DNA from 2 places in the Blautia sp. LMAG:36 genome. Region 2 is predicted to be linked to the other one. Evidence: riboswitches for the same ligand, from Rfam matches in the RefSeq annotation. Region 2 holds a riboswitch; the other holds the start of a gene.
The links. Region 2 has a riboswitch for cobalamin ahead of CCC17_RS00820 (ABC transporter substrate-binding protein). Riboswitches for the same ligand answer to the same signal wherever they lie in the genome.

Region 1 (8,167 bases), 120 kb from region 2:
GAAGTGGGAGCCATGAACAACGACACCTTTGTGGAGTTTTCCGGGTCCGATGGGGATGTGTACAGCTATGACACCTTTACTCTGTATTTCACAAATAAAAACGGAGATAAACTGGTAGCGGAACAGAGAAGTGTCCGCTACAGACGAAATCTTCCGAAGGCTACGGTGGTTCTGGAGCAGCTTGCAAGAGGTCCGCTGGAAAAAGGACATTATCCTACAATACCGGAGAATTCAGAGGTACTTTCCCTGACGAGAGCAAACGGAATCTGCTATGTGGATTATAATTCCGTATTTCAGGATTATGCGCTGGATGTTTCGGAACAGATTGCCGTGTATTCGGTGGTAAATACGCTGATCGCGGCAACGGATGTGGACAAAGTTGAGATTTCCATCGAAGGAAACAAGGAAGTGACCTTTGGCCAGAATATGCAGCTTTATAAGTTCTATGAATGGAACGACAGCCTGCTGGCACACACAAAGGCTAAAAAAGAATAGAAAAAATAAAACATTTCAAAATATCAGAAAACGGGAGAACATTTATGGCGAAAAGGCCGATGTGTCTTTTGTGTGTTCTTATGGTGCTGAGTCTTGGCGCACTGGAGCTTATGGGGATTCCTCTGATCAGGGGGAATCCCCTTCCGTTAAATGTGCAGGAGCAGATCGAAGCGCACCCTGGTTCCATGATCTGCGGGGAGGTGGAACAGTATGAAAACACAGAATTTTCCCAGTCTGTTTATCTGAAAAAAACATATCTTATCCATCAGTCAAAAAAATTTCCAATTGAAAATGTAAGAATATTTCTCAAAAAAGAAGAAGATCTGAAACCGGGAATGCGGATCCTGGTCAAGGGAACGCTGAAAAGAGTGGAAGGTCCTGCGAATCCGGGGGGCTTTGACAGCCAACACTTTTACGCCTGTCGTCATATTTATTATTTTATGAAGAACGCTGTGCTCCAAAAGAAAACAGCAGTGTATTCCGGCTACAGGCAGCTCCTTTTGGAGATAAAAGAAAGCTGCAGACAGATCCTGAAGGAAGCTGCAGGAAAAGATGCGCCTGTTTTTTGTGCCATAACGCTTGGAGACAAACAGGAACTGGATCCGGAAACACAGATGCGCTATCAGCTGGCCGGGATCATACATATCCTTGCCATCAGCGGACTTCATATCAGTATTCTGGGAATGGGGCTTTACAACCTTCTAAAGAAGATGGGACTGGGAATCTGGCCTGCCGGGATTTTTTCTCTGGGAGTGATGCTGCAGTATGGGATCATGACCGGAGGGAGTGTTTCCACCATGCGTGCAGTAACTATGTTTTTGATCGCTATGGGAGCCAGGATCACCGGACGGATCTATGATATGATGAGTGCTCTTTCCGTAACTGCCATGATGATCCTTGTGGAATCTCCGGCCTATCTCCTGGACAGTGGATTTCTTCTGTCCTTTGGCTGTGTTCTGGGAATGGGGCTCGCTGCGGAAAAGATCTGTGCCCTTGCAGGAGCGGAGAAAAAATGGACAAAGGCACTGGTAAGTCCTATAGCTCTTCAGCTTGTGACTCTGCCGGTGATGCTGAAGTTTTTCGGAGAAGTCTCTATTGCCGGATTTATCTTGAATCTGTTGGTGCTTCCAAGTGTGGGGGTAGTGCTGACTGGAGGAATGGCGGCGCTGCTTCTGGGAATTCTCAGTATTCCCGTGGCAAAACTGGTGCTCCTGCCGGCAAGGGTACTGCTGCTTTTTTATGAACATCTCTGCAGTCTGGCAGGAAGGTCAGGATGGAGTACCTGGATCGGAGGAGAGCCGGAAATATGGCAGATCCTGGTATATTATGGCTTTTTGATCACAGTTCTGTTTATGGGGCAGTATATAAAAGAACAGCTCCGGAAGAAAAAAGCAGTCTGTGAGGAAACGGAGCTAGCAGAGGAGCGGGCGGAAGCAGGTTGTTGGAAGCTATATGCTATCCGGATAACAGCCGGTATTTTTCTGGCAGTCGGAATCCTGATACTGGGATATCATCCAGCAGGAAGTCTGAAGGTGATCTGCCTGGATGTAGGACAGGGGGACGGTATTCTTGTGGAGACCCCGGAGGATCATCATTTTCTGATTGACGGAGGAAGCAGCAGCCAGTCGGATCTTGGAAGATACTGCCTTTTGCCGGCATTGAAAAGTCAGGGGATTTCCTGGCTGGATGGGATTTTTATTTCCCATACAGATCAGGATCATATCAACGGTGTGAAGGAGCTTCTGGAATATATGGGAAAAGGTCTTACAACCATCCGGGCCGGATATCTGATCCTGCCTGCCTGGGCAGAAAGACCAGATGCATGGAGGGAGCTTGCAGAGGCAGCAAAAACAGCCGGAGTTAAGGTCGTGACAGCAGGAAAAGGGGATGAATTGCCTTGCGGCAAAGTATCTTTTTCTGTTCTGTGGCCGGAGAAAAATGCCACAGGAAAAGATGTGAATGAGGAAGCTATGGTGATGGAGCTGTCTTTTGGAGATTTTCAGATGCTTTTTACCGGAGATATCGGTGCAGATACGGAGAAAAAGCTTCTGGCAGCCGGGGGGCTTGAGGATGTTGATTGTCTGAAGGTGGGACATCACGGTTCCCGTTATTCTACCACAGAAGCATTTCTTGAGAAAATAAAGCCGGAAGTGGCGATCATTTCCTGTTCTTCCACCAACACCTACGGACATCCGTCACCGGAAACCGTAGAGCGGCTTAAAGCGGCCGGAAGTCAGGTGGAATACACCATGAAAAACGGTGCTATTACCGTGGAAACAGATGGAAAGAAGCTTAAGATCGGAAGGTTCCGAAAAAACAGGTGACTTTTGAACACACTTGTTGTAGAATAGACAGGGTTTGTGCAAAAACAAAGCACTGAAAATGTGCAATACAAGATAAGGAGTTTTTATTTATGAAATATGATGTACTGATCGTAGGAGCAGGTCCCGGTGGAATCTTTGCGGCCTATGAACTGATGAATAATGATCCGGAGAAAAAGATCGCGGTTTTTGAAGCCGGTCATCCTCTGGAAAAAAGAAAATGTCCCATCGACGGAAAGAAAGTAAAATCCTGTATTCACTGCAAAACCTGTGCGATCATGAAGGGATTTGGCGGTGCAGGCGCTTTCTCCGACGGAAAATACAATATCACCAATCAGTTTGGCGGAACTCTGTACCAGCATATCGGCAAGGATACAGCTACAGAGCTGATGGAATATGTAGATAAACTGAACCTGATGCATGGCGGTGAGGGAACCAAACTTTATTCTACCACAAACAGCGAGATCCGTAAGCTCTGCCTTCAGAACGGCCTGCATCTTCTGGATGCATCAGTCCGCCATCTGGGAACAGATATCAACTATGTGGTACTTCAGAACCTCTATGAAAAAATGAAAGACCATGTGGACTTCTATTTTGACGCATCTGTTGACAAAGTAGAAAAAACTGAAGACGGTTATGCAGTTTTTGTAGGAGATGAGCGTTACGAGGGAACTTACTGTATCATCTCCGCAGGACGAAGCGGAAGTAAATGGATGGAGACGGTATGTACAGAGCTTAAGATCCCGACTCTTTCCAACCGTGTGGACATCGGAGTCCGTGTGGAGCTTCCGGCAGAGGTTTTCAGCCGTCTGACAGATGAGCTTTATGAGAGCAAGATTGTTTACAGAACTGAGAAGTTTGAGGATATGGTCCGTACCTTCTGCATGAACCCGCGAGGTGTTGTCGTGAATGAAAATACCAACGGTATCATCACAGTAAACGGTCACAGCTACGAAGATCCGGCAAAGCATACCAACAATACAAACTTTGCCCTTCTGGTATCCAAGCATTTCTCAGAGCCGTTCCATGACAGCAACGGATACGGTGAGAGCATTGCAAGACTTTCCAATATGCTTGGCGGTGGTGTTATGGTACAGCGGTTTGGAGATCTGATCCGCGGAAGACGAAGCACAAAAGCCCGTATTGAGGAAAGTTTCGTAACACCTACACTTTCTGCGACACCGGGAGATTTAAGTCTTGTTATGCCGAAACGTATCCTGGATGGCATCATCGAGATGATCTATGCTCTGGATAAGATCGCACCGGGAACCGCGGATGACGATACTTTGCTTTATGGCGTGGAGGTTAAATTCTACAACATGGAGGTTGAGATCGACGAAAATCTGGAAACCTGCCACAAGGGTCTCTTTGTTATCGGAGACTGCAGCGGCGTGACCCATTCTCTGTCCCATGCATCTGCCAGCGGAGTCTACGTAGCCAGATACCTGGAGCAGGAGTATTTTAACAGATAAACTGCAAAGCAGTTTATCTGTTATGAGCAAGTAGCGAAGCGGATTGCGAATATCCAGTGTAAGACAGTCCTTTTCTGATATCAGGGTGATGACAGAAAGGGGCTGTTTTTTATGCAGGATGTGCATGAATATTGGAGAAAGTATTCTGATAATAACTGACAGATACAGGGAGAAAACCGGTTACTGTTCACTGGTAATATTTCGCGAGGTGTTTTTGGTGAGCGAAGATCACAGAAAACCGTGAATCGTCTGACATCAATCTTGACAAATTTATGAGTTTGTGGTAAAAGTTAGATAACCAGGTAAAAGAAAATATGTGCAAATGTTATAATGATAAGGTTGCATCCAGTCGGATGTGCAAAAGAGAATCCGGTGAGAATCCGGAACGATACCGTCACTGTGAAAGGGGAGTTGCTTTTATAACCACTGGGAGACCGGGAAGGGAAAGCAGCGTGGAACCAAGTCAGGAGAACTGCCTTATTGTGAGATTCAGGGATTCGCGGTTTACGAATCGGTATTCTCCATAACAATACAGAACTTCTTTTTATGTATTTGTATTGCGCAGAGAATCATGTGTGAGCAGGCGGCCGCAGAGAGCTGCTGCTTTTTTGTACATATCAGTATTCTGGAAATACATGAAAAGAGGACAATGAGAAATGAAAAGAAAAACAATGTTAGCTCTGATGCTCGCAGTTTCCATGACATGCTCTATGGGTGCGGCTACAACAGCAATGGCAGCAGAGGATTCTGCTACAGAAGAGAACGCTGAGGCAGCTGATACCACAGAGGCTTCTGATGCAGATCAGGAAGCAGCAGATAATGTAGCAGCTCTGATCGACAAGATCTATGTACAGGAAAGAAACGACACAACAGATGAGGACTGCAAGGCAGCCAAAGAAGCATGGGATGCTCTGACAGATGCTCAGAAAGAACTGGTAGAGGGTGAGAATGCAGATCCGGATTATTTCGGACGTGACACAGGAGATGCTTCCAAGGACGATCCGCGTAACCAGGATGAGATCGGTGAGAATGAACTTCTTGTTGTAAGCTTTGGTACTTCCTTCAATGACAGCCGTGCAGAGGATGTCAAGGGAATCGAGGATGCTCTTGCAGAAGCTTATCCGGACTGGTCTGTAAGAAGAGCATTTACAGCACAGATCATCATCAACCATGTAGAGGCAAGAGATGATGAAGTGATCGATAACATGCAGCAGGCTCTTGACCGTGCAGTAGAGAATGGTGTTAAGAATCTGGTTGTACAGCCTACCCATCTGATGCATGGTGCTGAGTACGATGAGATGACAGAAGCGATCAATGGCTATAAAGATAAATTCGAGTCTGTAGCTATCGCAGAGCCAATGCTCGGTGAGGTTGGAGACGATGCAACTGTGATCAATGATGACAAGAAAGCCGTTGCTCAGGCGATCACAGATACGGCTTGCAAAGAGGCCGGATTTGACAGCATGGATGCAGCAGCTGAGGCTGGCACAGCATTCGTATTCATGGGACATGGAACATCTCATACAGCTAACGTTACATACGATCAGATGCAGACACAGATGGAAAACCTTGGATTGAAGAACGCATTCATCGGTACTGTAGAGGGTAAGCCGGAAGATACAGCCTGCGACAAGGTTATCGAGAAGGTAAAAGAAGCAGGATACAAGAACGTTGTTCTTCGTCCGCTGATGGTTGTTGCCGGAGACCATGCAAATAACGATATGGCCGGTGATGAGGAGGATTCCTGGAAGAGCCAGTTTGTAGCATCCGGAAACTTCGATAAGGTTGACTGCCAGATCGAGGGTCTTGGAAGAATCGAAGCAGTTGAGAAGCTTTATGTAGAGCATACAAAGGCAGCCATCGATTCTCTGGGAAGCACTGAGGAGTCCGCAGATTCTGATGCAGCAGCAGATACAGAGGCTGATTCTGCTGAGGAGTCCGCAGAATAATAAATATAAAAATATCTGAGTGAGTTCAGATACCTATAAGAAATCAATGTAACTGCCCGGAAAGATCAGGAAGACTGTTTTCCGGGCAGATTGCTGTATCTATGGAAGGGAGAAGATTATCATGAAAAAACGCTATGTAAACTTAATTCTTGCAATGGCAAGTGCATCAGTCCTGGTGCTGGGCTCTGTGCCTGCGATGGCAAAAACAGATGAAACAAAAACAGAGTCCGGTGAGGAAGCAGAAGCTTCCGAAGAAAAGGATACAGATGCAGCCAAAGCAGATACCCTGGAAGATGGCGTTTATACAGCAGAGTTTGGTACAGACAGCAGCATGTTTCATGTAAATGAGGCCAATGACAAAAAAGGAGAGCTCACGGTCAAAGATGGTAAAATGACCATCCACGTAAGTCTGGTTTCCAAGAAGATCGTTAACCTGTTTGCGGGAACTGCCGAGGATGCCCAGAAGGACGGAGCAGAGATCATTGAGCCGACCACAGATACAGTGAAGTACAGCGATGGTTATACAGAGGAGGTTTACGGATTTGATATCCCGGTACCGGCCATTGGTGAGGAATTTAACGTGGCGATCCTGGGAGAAAAAGGCAAATGGTACGACCATAAAGTCAGCGTAAAGAATCCTGTAAAAACCTCTGACGACAAAAAATCCGAAGGGAAAAAACCGGAAGAGCTGAAGCTGGAGGACGGAACCTATGAGACGGATGTAACCCTTACAGGCGGAACAGGAAGAGCATCTGTAGAATCTCCGGCTAAAGTAGAGATCAAGGACAAAGAAGCTACGGCAACCATCATCTGGAGCAGTCCGAATTATGATTACATGATCGTGGACGGCGAAAAATATGAGCCGGTGAACAAAGACGGAAACTCCACATTTGAGATCCCGGTCACAGTCTTTGACGCAGAAATGGAAGTGACTGCAGATACTGTAGCCATGAGTACTCCTCACGAGATTGAGTATACCCTGAATTTTGATTCTTCGAGCATGAAAAAGGAAGAAAAATGAAAAAAATAATTTCATACATATTTCTGACGCTGACCCTGATCCTGGGGTGTGCTTTTGCAGTGCAGGCAGCAGAGACAGAACATAAGCCTGCGGATATTCCAGGCCTTACCTTTGACCACAGTATGGATCTTTCCTACGCAAAGGAATTTAATGTGGATTACTACAACGATGGCTATGCGCTGCTCACCATTGATCAGGAAGGACAGTTTCTTGTAGTTCCCGAAGGCAAGAAAGCACCGGAGGGGCTGGATCCTGACATTGCGGTTCTGCAGCAGCCCATAAACAATATCTATCTGGTAGCAACCTCGGCCATGGATCTTTTCCGCGCTATCGACGGGATTGACAGCATCAAGCTTTCCGGAACCAAGGAAGACGGATGGTATATCCAGGAAGCAAAGGACGCCATGGAACAGAAAAAGATGATTTATGCCGGCAAGTACAGTGCTCCGGATTACGAGCTGATCCTGAACGAGGGCTGTGACCTTGCCATTGAATCCACCATGATCCATCACAATCCGGAGGTACAGGAGAAGCTGGAGCAGTTCGGGATCCCTGTAATGGTAGAGCGTTCCAGCTATGAGAGTCATCCTCTTGGAAGGACCGAGTGGATGAAGCTTTACGCAGTTCTTCTGGGAAAAGAAGATGTAGCAGAAAAGGTTTTCAAAGAGCAGACGGACAAGCTGGATAAGGTTCTCACAGCAGATAAAACAGACAAGACCGTAGCGTTCTTTTATATCAACTCCGTAGGTGCGGTAAATATAAGAAAAAGTGGCGACTATGTTTCGGAAATGATCTCTCTCGCAGGAGGAAATTATGTTCCGGAGGATACGGGAGTAAATGACAATGCTCTTTCCACCATGAATATGCAGATGGAAGAGTTTTATGCCAAGGCGAAGGATGCGGACTATA
Region 2 (8,167 bases):
TGAATCCTATGCAGCGGGAAGCTGCCGTACATACAGAGGGACCACTTCTGATCCTTGCAGGAGCCGGTTCCGGAAAAACAAGAGTGCTGACCCACAGGATCGCCTATTTAATGGAAGAAAAGGGCGTAAACCCATGGAATATCCTGGCGATCACCTTTACCAACAAGGCCGCCAGTGAGATGCGGGAACGTGTGAATAAAATTGCGGGAATGGGTGCGGAGAGCGTATGGGTCTCCACCTTCCATTCCGCCTGCGTGAGGATCCTGCGCAGACATATTGAGGTGCTGGGCTTTGGCAGTAATTTTACCATTTATGATGCCGACGACCAAAAAACAGTCATGAAGGAAATCTTCCGGAAGTTTGATATCAATACCAAGATCTACAAGGAACGCGCTGTTCTTGCTGAGATTTCCCATGCCAAGGATGAACTGATCACACCGGAAGAGATGGAGCTGAATGCAGGCGGCGATCCGGATGCACGGAAGATTGCCGGTATGTATAAGGAATATCAGTCTATCCTCCGGGGAAACAATGCGCTGGATTTTGATGACCTGATCGTGAAGACTGTGGAGCTTTTTCAGCATAATCCAGATATCCTGGACTATTATCAGGAACGTTTCAAATATATTATGGTGGATGAGTATCAGGATACCAATACTGCCCAGTTTAAATTCGTAAGTCTTCTTGCTGAAAAATACAAGAATCTCTGTGTGGTTGGTGATGATGATCAGTCCATCTATCGTTTTCGTGGAGCAAATATCGGGAACATCTTAGGCTTTGAGAAGGTTTTTCCTGAGGCTAAGGTGGTGCGCCTGGAACAGAATTACCGTTCTACCCAGAACATCCTCAATGCAGCCAATGAGGTGATCGTCAACAACACAGAGCGTAAGGAAAAACGCCTCTGGACAGAGAACGAAGAGGGCGATAAAGTACATTTCCGTCAGTTCAACAACGGATTTGAGGAAGCGGAGTATGTTGCAGGAGAGATCATCCAGGGGCGCCGCAACGGGAAATTCCAGTACAAGGACTGTGCAGTACTTTATCGGACCAATGCCCAGTCTCGTCTCTTTGAGGAGAAATTTCTCCTAGCAAATGTTCCTTATAAGATTGTCGGCGGCGTGAACTTTTATGCCCGCAAAGAGATCAAGGATCTGTTAAGCTATCTGAAGACCATTGACAATGCCAGTGATGATCTGGCTGTGCGCAGGATCTTAAATGTGCCAAAAAGAGGAATCGGACTCACCAGCATCGGCCGTGTCCAGGACTATGCGGATATGATGAACCTGAGCTTTTACGATGCGCTCCGCGTGGTGGAGGAAGTACCGTCCATTGGCAGGGCAGCAGGAAAGATCAATGATTTTGTATCCTTTATCCAGGGACTGAAAAGTAAGGCAGAGGCCTATACAGTCCGTGAAACCCTGGAAGAGGTCATTGAACTTACCGGTTATGTGAAGGAACTGGAGGCAGAGAAAACGGAGGAGGCTCAGGCGAGGATCGAAAATATCGATGAGCTGATCTCCAAGACAGAATCCTTCCAGGAAGCCATGGAGGAGGCCGGACAGCCGGCAACACTTTCTGCATTTCTGGAGGAGATCGCACTGGTGGCAGATATCGATTCTGTTGATCCGGATCAGGATTATGTGCTGCTGATGACTCTTCACAGTGCCAAGGGACTGGAGTTCCCAAATGTATTTATCGTGGGAATGGAGGACGGTGTTTTTCCGGGATATGCTTCCATCTGGTCCGGTGATCCGTCGGATATCGAGGAGGAGCGAAGGCTCTGTTATGTGGGGATCACCCGTGCCATGAAGGAACTGACTTTAACCTGTGCAAAACAGCGGATGATCCGTGGGGAGACTCAGTATAACCGTGTGTCACGTTTTGTAAGGGAGGTTCCACGGGAGCTGGTAGATCTTGGACATACCATTCAGGAGAAAAAGCCCAGAGTAGATGATATCGTATCTCCGAAAAGCGCCTATGCCCAGATGAAAATGAATTTCCAGGCAAAGAGCACCCTGCAGAAAAAAGATTTCACAGTGAAGAAGGCGGACAGCCTGGACTATGGTGAGGGAGACACGGTCCGTCATGTGAAATTCGGAGTCGGTATCGTAAAAAATATCGCAGACGGCGGCAGAGACTACGAAGTGACGGTAGACTTTGACAAAGTCGGCGTGAAAAAAATGTTCGCCGGTTTTGCCAAGCTGAAAAAGATCTGAGAGGGATCTCTCCGGGCAGACTATTTCTGCAAAAAACTGTAAAAATCCGGCCTCAAGGTTGTAATTGGAAAACCGGTATGTTAGAATCAGTATCAGCGTAATTGAATTGCTGTGAAGTGGACAGTATCACCGGCACATATGCTGCCGGATACTGTGAGAGGGAATCGGGTAAAAAGCCTGAGCGGTTGCGGCCACTGTATACAGAAGAAGGGATTTCACATGCCATTGCAGAAACTCATGTGAGAAGGCGAAATCCCGATGTCAGAGAGATTCTGGAGAAAATTCTGATATATCATTCATGATCGGCTAAAAGATGAATGGTGTATCAGTTTTTATTTTGCGGAGTTTTTTCTGAGTCTGTAAGTCAGGAAACCTGCTTGACAGTATGTAAGTGGGAGCTTCCGTACAAAGTGTTCCGTGCAGATTTTATGAAGCCCCATCTTTTCGGTTACCCATAGGCAACAGGAGATAAAACAGGCGAAAAGAGAGGAAATGAAATGAAAAACAAGTATGTATCCACAAGAATCATGGCAATGGTAATGGCAGCGGCAATGACCGTATCAGCAGCTCCGGCTGTTTATGCCGCAGAGAGAGCAGACTCCGAGACCATCAAGGAAGACAACCAGCCGGCAGCAGAAGACAGTACAGAGTCTGCAGACACCGAAGATTCTTCCGCAGAGGCAACCAAGACAGAATATCATCTGACCATCACAACCTATGATTACGATGGAAACGAAATCGAAACCACTTATGAAAAAGCACCGGAAAAAGTCCTTGCTGTATATCAGGGAAGCATTGAGACTATGCTCGCACTTGGTCTGGAAGACCACCTGGTAGCTACCGCAGGTCTTGATAATGAAGTTCCGGAAGATCTCAAAGAAGCATTCTCAAAAACAAATTATCTTGACGAATTTACCCCATCCCTTGAAACTGTAACAATGCTGGAGCCGGACATGATCTTATCCTGGAGCTCTCTTTTCTCTGATAAGAATCTGGGAAATGTAACAGACTGGATCGACAAAGGCTGCAACACCTACTACAACACCAATACTCGTCCGGACGGCGACAGAACACTGGAAAATGAATTCACAGATATCTTAAATATCGGAAAGATCTTCGATGTACAGGACAAAGCACAGGCTATCGTTGATGATGCAAAAGCAGTGATCGACAAAACTCTTACTGCAACTGCAGATGTAAAAGACAAACCAAGCGTAATGGTATTGGAGCCTCTTGGAGATGACATCACAAACTATGGCGTAAAGAGCCTTGGCGGAGATATGGTAACACAGTTAGGCGCAACTCTTGCAAACCCGGATGCTTCCACCGTTGGAAAAGAGGATATCATCGCAGCCAACCCTGACGTGATCTTTGTGGTTTACATGCCATATGCAGGAGATGATCCGGAAACTGTTAAGAACAGCCAGCTTGCAGTGATCCAGGATGATGAGTCCCTGAAGAGCCTTGACGCAGTAAAGAACGGACGTGTTTACCCGATCATGCTCAGTGAGATGTATGCAAGTGCAACACGTACCCAGGACGGAATCGAAACTTTTGCAAAGGGATTATATCCGGACGTAAATCTTGACTGATCGGAGAAAATGCAGTGAAAGAAACAGCTTCACAGAGAAAAAAAGATAAGGTGCTCAGAACATCCATGTATGTGGCAGTTCTCATCGGACTTGCAGGATTCCTTATTTTTTCCATACTTGCAGCCATCACTTTTGGAAATGCGGATCTGTCACTGAAGGATGTATACAGCGTTATCGCTTATAAATTGTTTCATATAAAAAGTCTGTCCGCCTATGCGGAAGGCGCAGTTCATGATGTTGTGTGGCTGATCCGGCTGCCTAGAGTCCTTCTGGCTCTGGCAGTTGGAATGGCTCTTTCCGTGTGCGGCGTGGTGATGCAGGCTATCGTGCAGAACCCGCTGGCAGACCCGTATGTGCTGGGTATCTCATCTGGTGCATCTCTGGGTGCCACACTGGCCATCATGCTTGGAATCGGAAGCTTTCTTGGTGGAAACTCTGTGGGAATCACAGCTTTCATTGGCGCGATGATCACTTCTTTTGCGGTGATCGCCATTGCAAACATGGGTGGAAAGGCAACTTCCGCAAAACTGATCCTTGCGGGAATGGCGGTCAGCGCAGTCTGTTCTGCTTTTTCCAATTTTGTCATTTATATTACCAATGACAAAAATGCGGCAACAGAAGTTATGAAGTGGAGCATGGGAAGTCTTGCCGGAGCAAGCTGGACCAGAGTGGGTGTAATGCTTCCGGTCACGCTGGTGTGCGTGGCTGTTTTCTGGACGCAGTACCGGAACCTGAATCTGATGCTTCTGGGAGATGACGTATCCATTACCCTTGGAACAGATCTGCACAGACTGCGGACTTTTTATCTGATCGTTGCTTCTGTTATGATCGGATTTGCCGTGTACTGTGCCGGTGTGATCGGATTTGTGGGACTGGTGATCCCTCATGTGGTCCGGATCCTTTTTGGAACAGATCACAGAAAACTGCTCCCCTTAAGTGCGCTTCTTGGTGCATCGTTTCTGATCTGGTGCGATGTGGCATGTCGTGTGATCCTTAAAAATTCCGAGATGCCCATCGGTGTGCTGGTATCCATTATCGGTGCTCCCTGCTTTATTTATCTGCTTGTGCGGAAATCCTATGGATTCGGAGGTGCCCGGTAATGAAGATCACCACAGAAAATATTCAGGTTGGCTTTCACGCCAGACAGATCCTGAAGGGAATCTCCATGGAATCCCAGGATAAGGAACTGGTAGGAATCATCGGACCAAACGGAAGCGGAAAATCCACTTTGCTGAAATGCATTTACCGTATTCTGAAACCAGACGCAGGAGCCGTGTATCTGGACGGCGAGGAGCTTCATTCCATGAGTGTTCGAAGTTCTGCGAAAAAAATGGCCGTGGTGGCACAGCACAATTATTATAATTTTGATTTTACGGTCCGCGAGGTGGTTCTTATGGGGCGTGCGCCTCATAAAAAGACTCTGGAACGGGACAATGCAAAAGATTACCAGATCGTGGATGAAGCGCTGAAAACCGTACAGATGGAGGCGTTTGCAGACCGTACCTTTTCCACTCTTTCCGGAGGAGAGCAGCAGAGGGTGATCCTGGCAAGAGCACTTGCCCAGCAGACCTCTGCACTGATTCTGGATGAGCCTACCAATCATCTGGACATTACCCACCAGATCATGCTGATGGAGCTGGTGAAAAAACTTAATGTAACCGTGATCTCCGCTATTCACGATCTGAATATTGCAGCAGCATACTGTGATAAGATCTATGTACTGAAGGACGGAGTTCTGGAAGGTTACGGAACGCCGGAAGAAGTCCTGACCCCGGAGCTGATCCGCAGGATCTATAAAGTAGAAGCGGAGATCGTTTACGACAGCCGCGGAAAGATGCATATTTTGTTTTTATGATTCTGGCTGTGAGGCGGGATGCATAGAGGGAAAAAGATGAAAAAGATCGGGATTTTGACATGCCTTAATTCCAATGATGTGTGTACCAGGGCAGGATGTCTGTCTGCATTTCGGGAAAGAAGAGATTTTTTTTCCGGCTATCCGGAAGATACGATTCTGGCAGCTGTGATGACATGCAACGGATGCAAAGAAACCAATGCAAAAGAACCTGCTGAAGATGAGGGGATTTTGGAAAAGGCAGATCGGCTGGTCAGTGAAAAGATCAGCGTCATCCATGTCGGGGTATGCCGTCTGAATGAGGAAAAAAAGGAATGTCCGCGGATAACACAGATCTGCGGTCTGATAGAAGAACGCGGGATCAAAGTGATCCGAGGAACCCATAAAGAATAAGAGAAAACCGCCGTATCTTTCCGGAAATGCCGGAAATACGGCGATTTTTTTATAGAATGTTTCTGCGAAAATTTGTGTAAGTTCTGGTAAAACCAGACATATGGTGGTATAATAAGAACATTAAAAAAGGCTCGGGTGCAGCGACCTCAAAAAACGCTGCGCCGCAGATTTACTGACAGAAAGTACAGCCGAACAGAAAGAAAGGATGGTGCAGTGTTATGAATTTAAATACAACAAAACTTGAAGAACTGCTCGCAACACTGAAGAAAAAAGAAGAAGAGAAAGATAAGAACACAGTCCTTTGGGTATTGGCGATCATCGGCGCAGTTGCAGCTGTTGCAGGAATCGCATTTGCAGTATATCGTTTCTTCGCTCCGGATTACCTGGAAGATTTTGAAGAAGATTTTGATGATGACTTCGATGATTATTTCGAGGATGAGGAAGAGTAAGAACTTTCACTGCAGAGGCTGTTTTGAACAGATCAGAATGGCTGTCTGTTATGTATGATATGAGAAGCGGATAATTGAAGCCCCGGCGCGATACCGGGGCTTGATTTTTGAAGACGGACCGTGAAACGCTGGCGTTCATGAGCAGACAGTAAAGAGGATCCTGAATGTTCGAACTATTGTCTGCTGGTTATAAAACAGAAAGAGGATTTATGAAAAAAGGTGAAATTTACGAAGGTATTATAGAAAAAGTGGAATTTCCAAACAAAGGTTTTGTTTGGGTTGATGACCAGAAAGTAATTGTAAAAAACGGAATCCCGGGACAGAAAGTCCGGTTTATGATCAATAAAAAACGTTCCGGCCGGGCGGAAGGACGTCTTCTGGAGGTCCTGGAGAAATCTCCCCTGGAAACAAGAGAACCTGCCTGTCAGGAGTTTCCGTCATGCGGCGGCTGCATGTACCAGACCATGAGCTATGAGGCGCAGAAGGAGATGAAGGAGCGCCAGGTGAGAGAACTTCTGGATGGGGCAGTAAAAGAAAGTCTGGCTAAGATCGGGAAGAACGGTGATGGGACGGAAGAAGCTGAGGCTGCAGATCATTTATATCACTGGGATGGGATTTACGGCAGTCCTATTGAGTTCGGGTACCGCAATAAGATGGAGTTTTCCTTTGGGGATGAGTATAAGGATGGGCCGCTGTCCCTTGGACTTCACAAGAAGGGAAGCACTTACGATATCCTGAATACGGATGACTGTAAACTGGTCCATCCGGATATGACGAAGATCCTAGTCTGTGTGCGGGAGTTTTTCCTGGAGCGTAATGCCAGCTTCTATAAAAAGCTGCAGCATGTGGGGTATCTTCGACATCTTCTTCTTCGAAGAGGCGTCACAAGTGGTGAGATCCTGGTCCATGTGGTAACCACCACCCAGGAAGAATATGATCTGGAGCCTCTGAAAGAACAGCTTCTTGCACTTCCGCTGGAAGGGAAGATCGTGGGGATCATGCACATTTTAAATGATTCTTTATCCGACGTGGTACAGAGCGACGAGACGAAGATCCTTTATGGAAAGGATTATTTCTATGAAGAACTTCTTGGACTGAAATTTAAGATCAGCACCTTTTCCTTTTTCCAGCCAAATTCCCTGGCTGCAGAGATCCTGTATTCCAAGGTGCGGGAATATGTAGGAGATACCAGAGATAAGGTAGTGTTTGACCTTTACAGCGGAACAGGAACTATTGCACAGCTTGCAGCGTCTGTTGCCAGCGAGGTGATCGGTGTGGAGATCGTGGAAGATGCGGTAAAAGCCGCCAGAGAAAACGCTGCACTTAACGGCATTGATAACTGCCGTTTTATTGCCGGGGATGTGCTGAAGGTTCTGGATGATGTGCCGGAGAAACCGGATATGATCATCCTTGATCCGCCCAGAGATGGCGTTCACCCCAAAGCCCTTCCAAAGATCCTGGCTTACGGCGTAGACCAGATCGTATACATTTCCTGCAAGGTTACAAGTCTTGTGAGAGACCTCCCGGCATTTTATGAGGCAGGATATGAGATGACCCACGCCTGTGCAGTGGATCAGTTCTGCCAGGGCGTTCATGTTGAGACCGTGTGCCTCTTGAGCAACCGAAAACCAGATACTACGGTAAAACTCAGCGTGGATATGGATG

Region 1: another riboswitch for cobalamin. It lies ahead of CCC17_RS01385 (sirohydrochlorin cobaltochelatase); the one in region 2 lies ahead of CCC17_RS00820 (ABC transporter substrate-binding protein).

The regions. Positions count from the first base shown of each region.
Region 1 is NZ_NALB01000003.1:250,338-258,504, forward strand. It holds gene CCC17_RS01370 (GerMN domain-containing protein) at 1-495, shown strand, start outside; gene CCC17_RS01375 (DNA internalization-related competence protein ComEC/Rec2) at 540-2,819, shown strand; gene CCC17_RS01380 (NAD(P)/FAD-dependent oxidoreductase) at 2,909-4,288, shown strand; cobalamin riboswitch at 4,608-4,782, shown strand; gene CCC17_RS01385 (sirohydrochlorin cobaltochelatase) at 4,945-6,237, shown strand; gene CCC17_RS01390 (hypothetical protein) at 6,359-7,258, shown strand; gene CCC17_RS01395 (ABC transporter substrate-binding protein) at 7,255-8,167, shown strand, end outside.
Region 2 is NZ_NALB01000003.1:127,141-135,307, forward strand. It holds gene pcrA (DNA helicase PcrA) at 1-2,216, shown strand, start outside; cobalamin riboswitch at 2,315-2,610, shown strand; gene CCC17_RS00820 (ABC transporter substrate-binding protein) at 2,714-3,808, shown strand; gene CCC17_RS00825 (FecCD family ABC transporter permease) at 3,823-4,908, shown strand; gene CCC17_RS00830 (ABC transporter ATP-binding protein) at 4,908-5,663, shown strand; gene CCC17_RS00835 (CGGC domain-containing protein) at 5,700-6,053, shown strand; gene CCC17_RS00840 (hypothetical protein) at 6,272-6,502, shown strand; gene rlmD (23S rRNA (uracil(1939)-C(5))-methyltransferase RlmD) at 6,712-8,167, shown strand, end outside.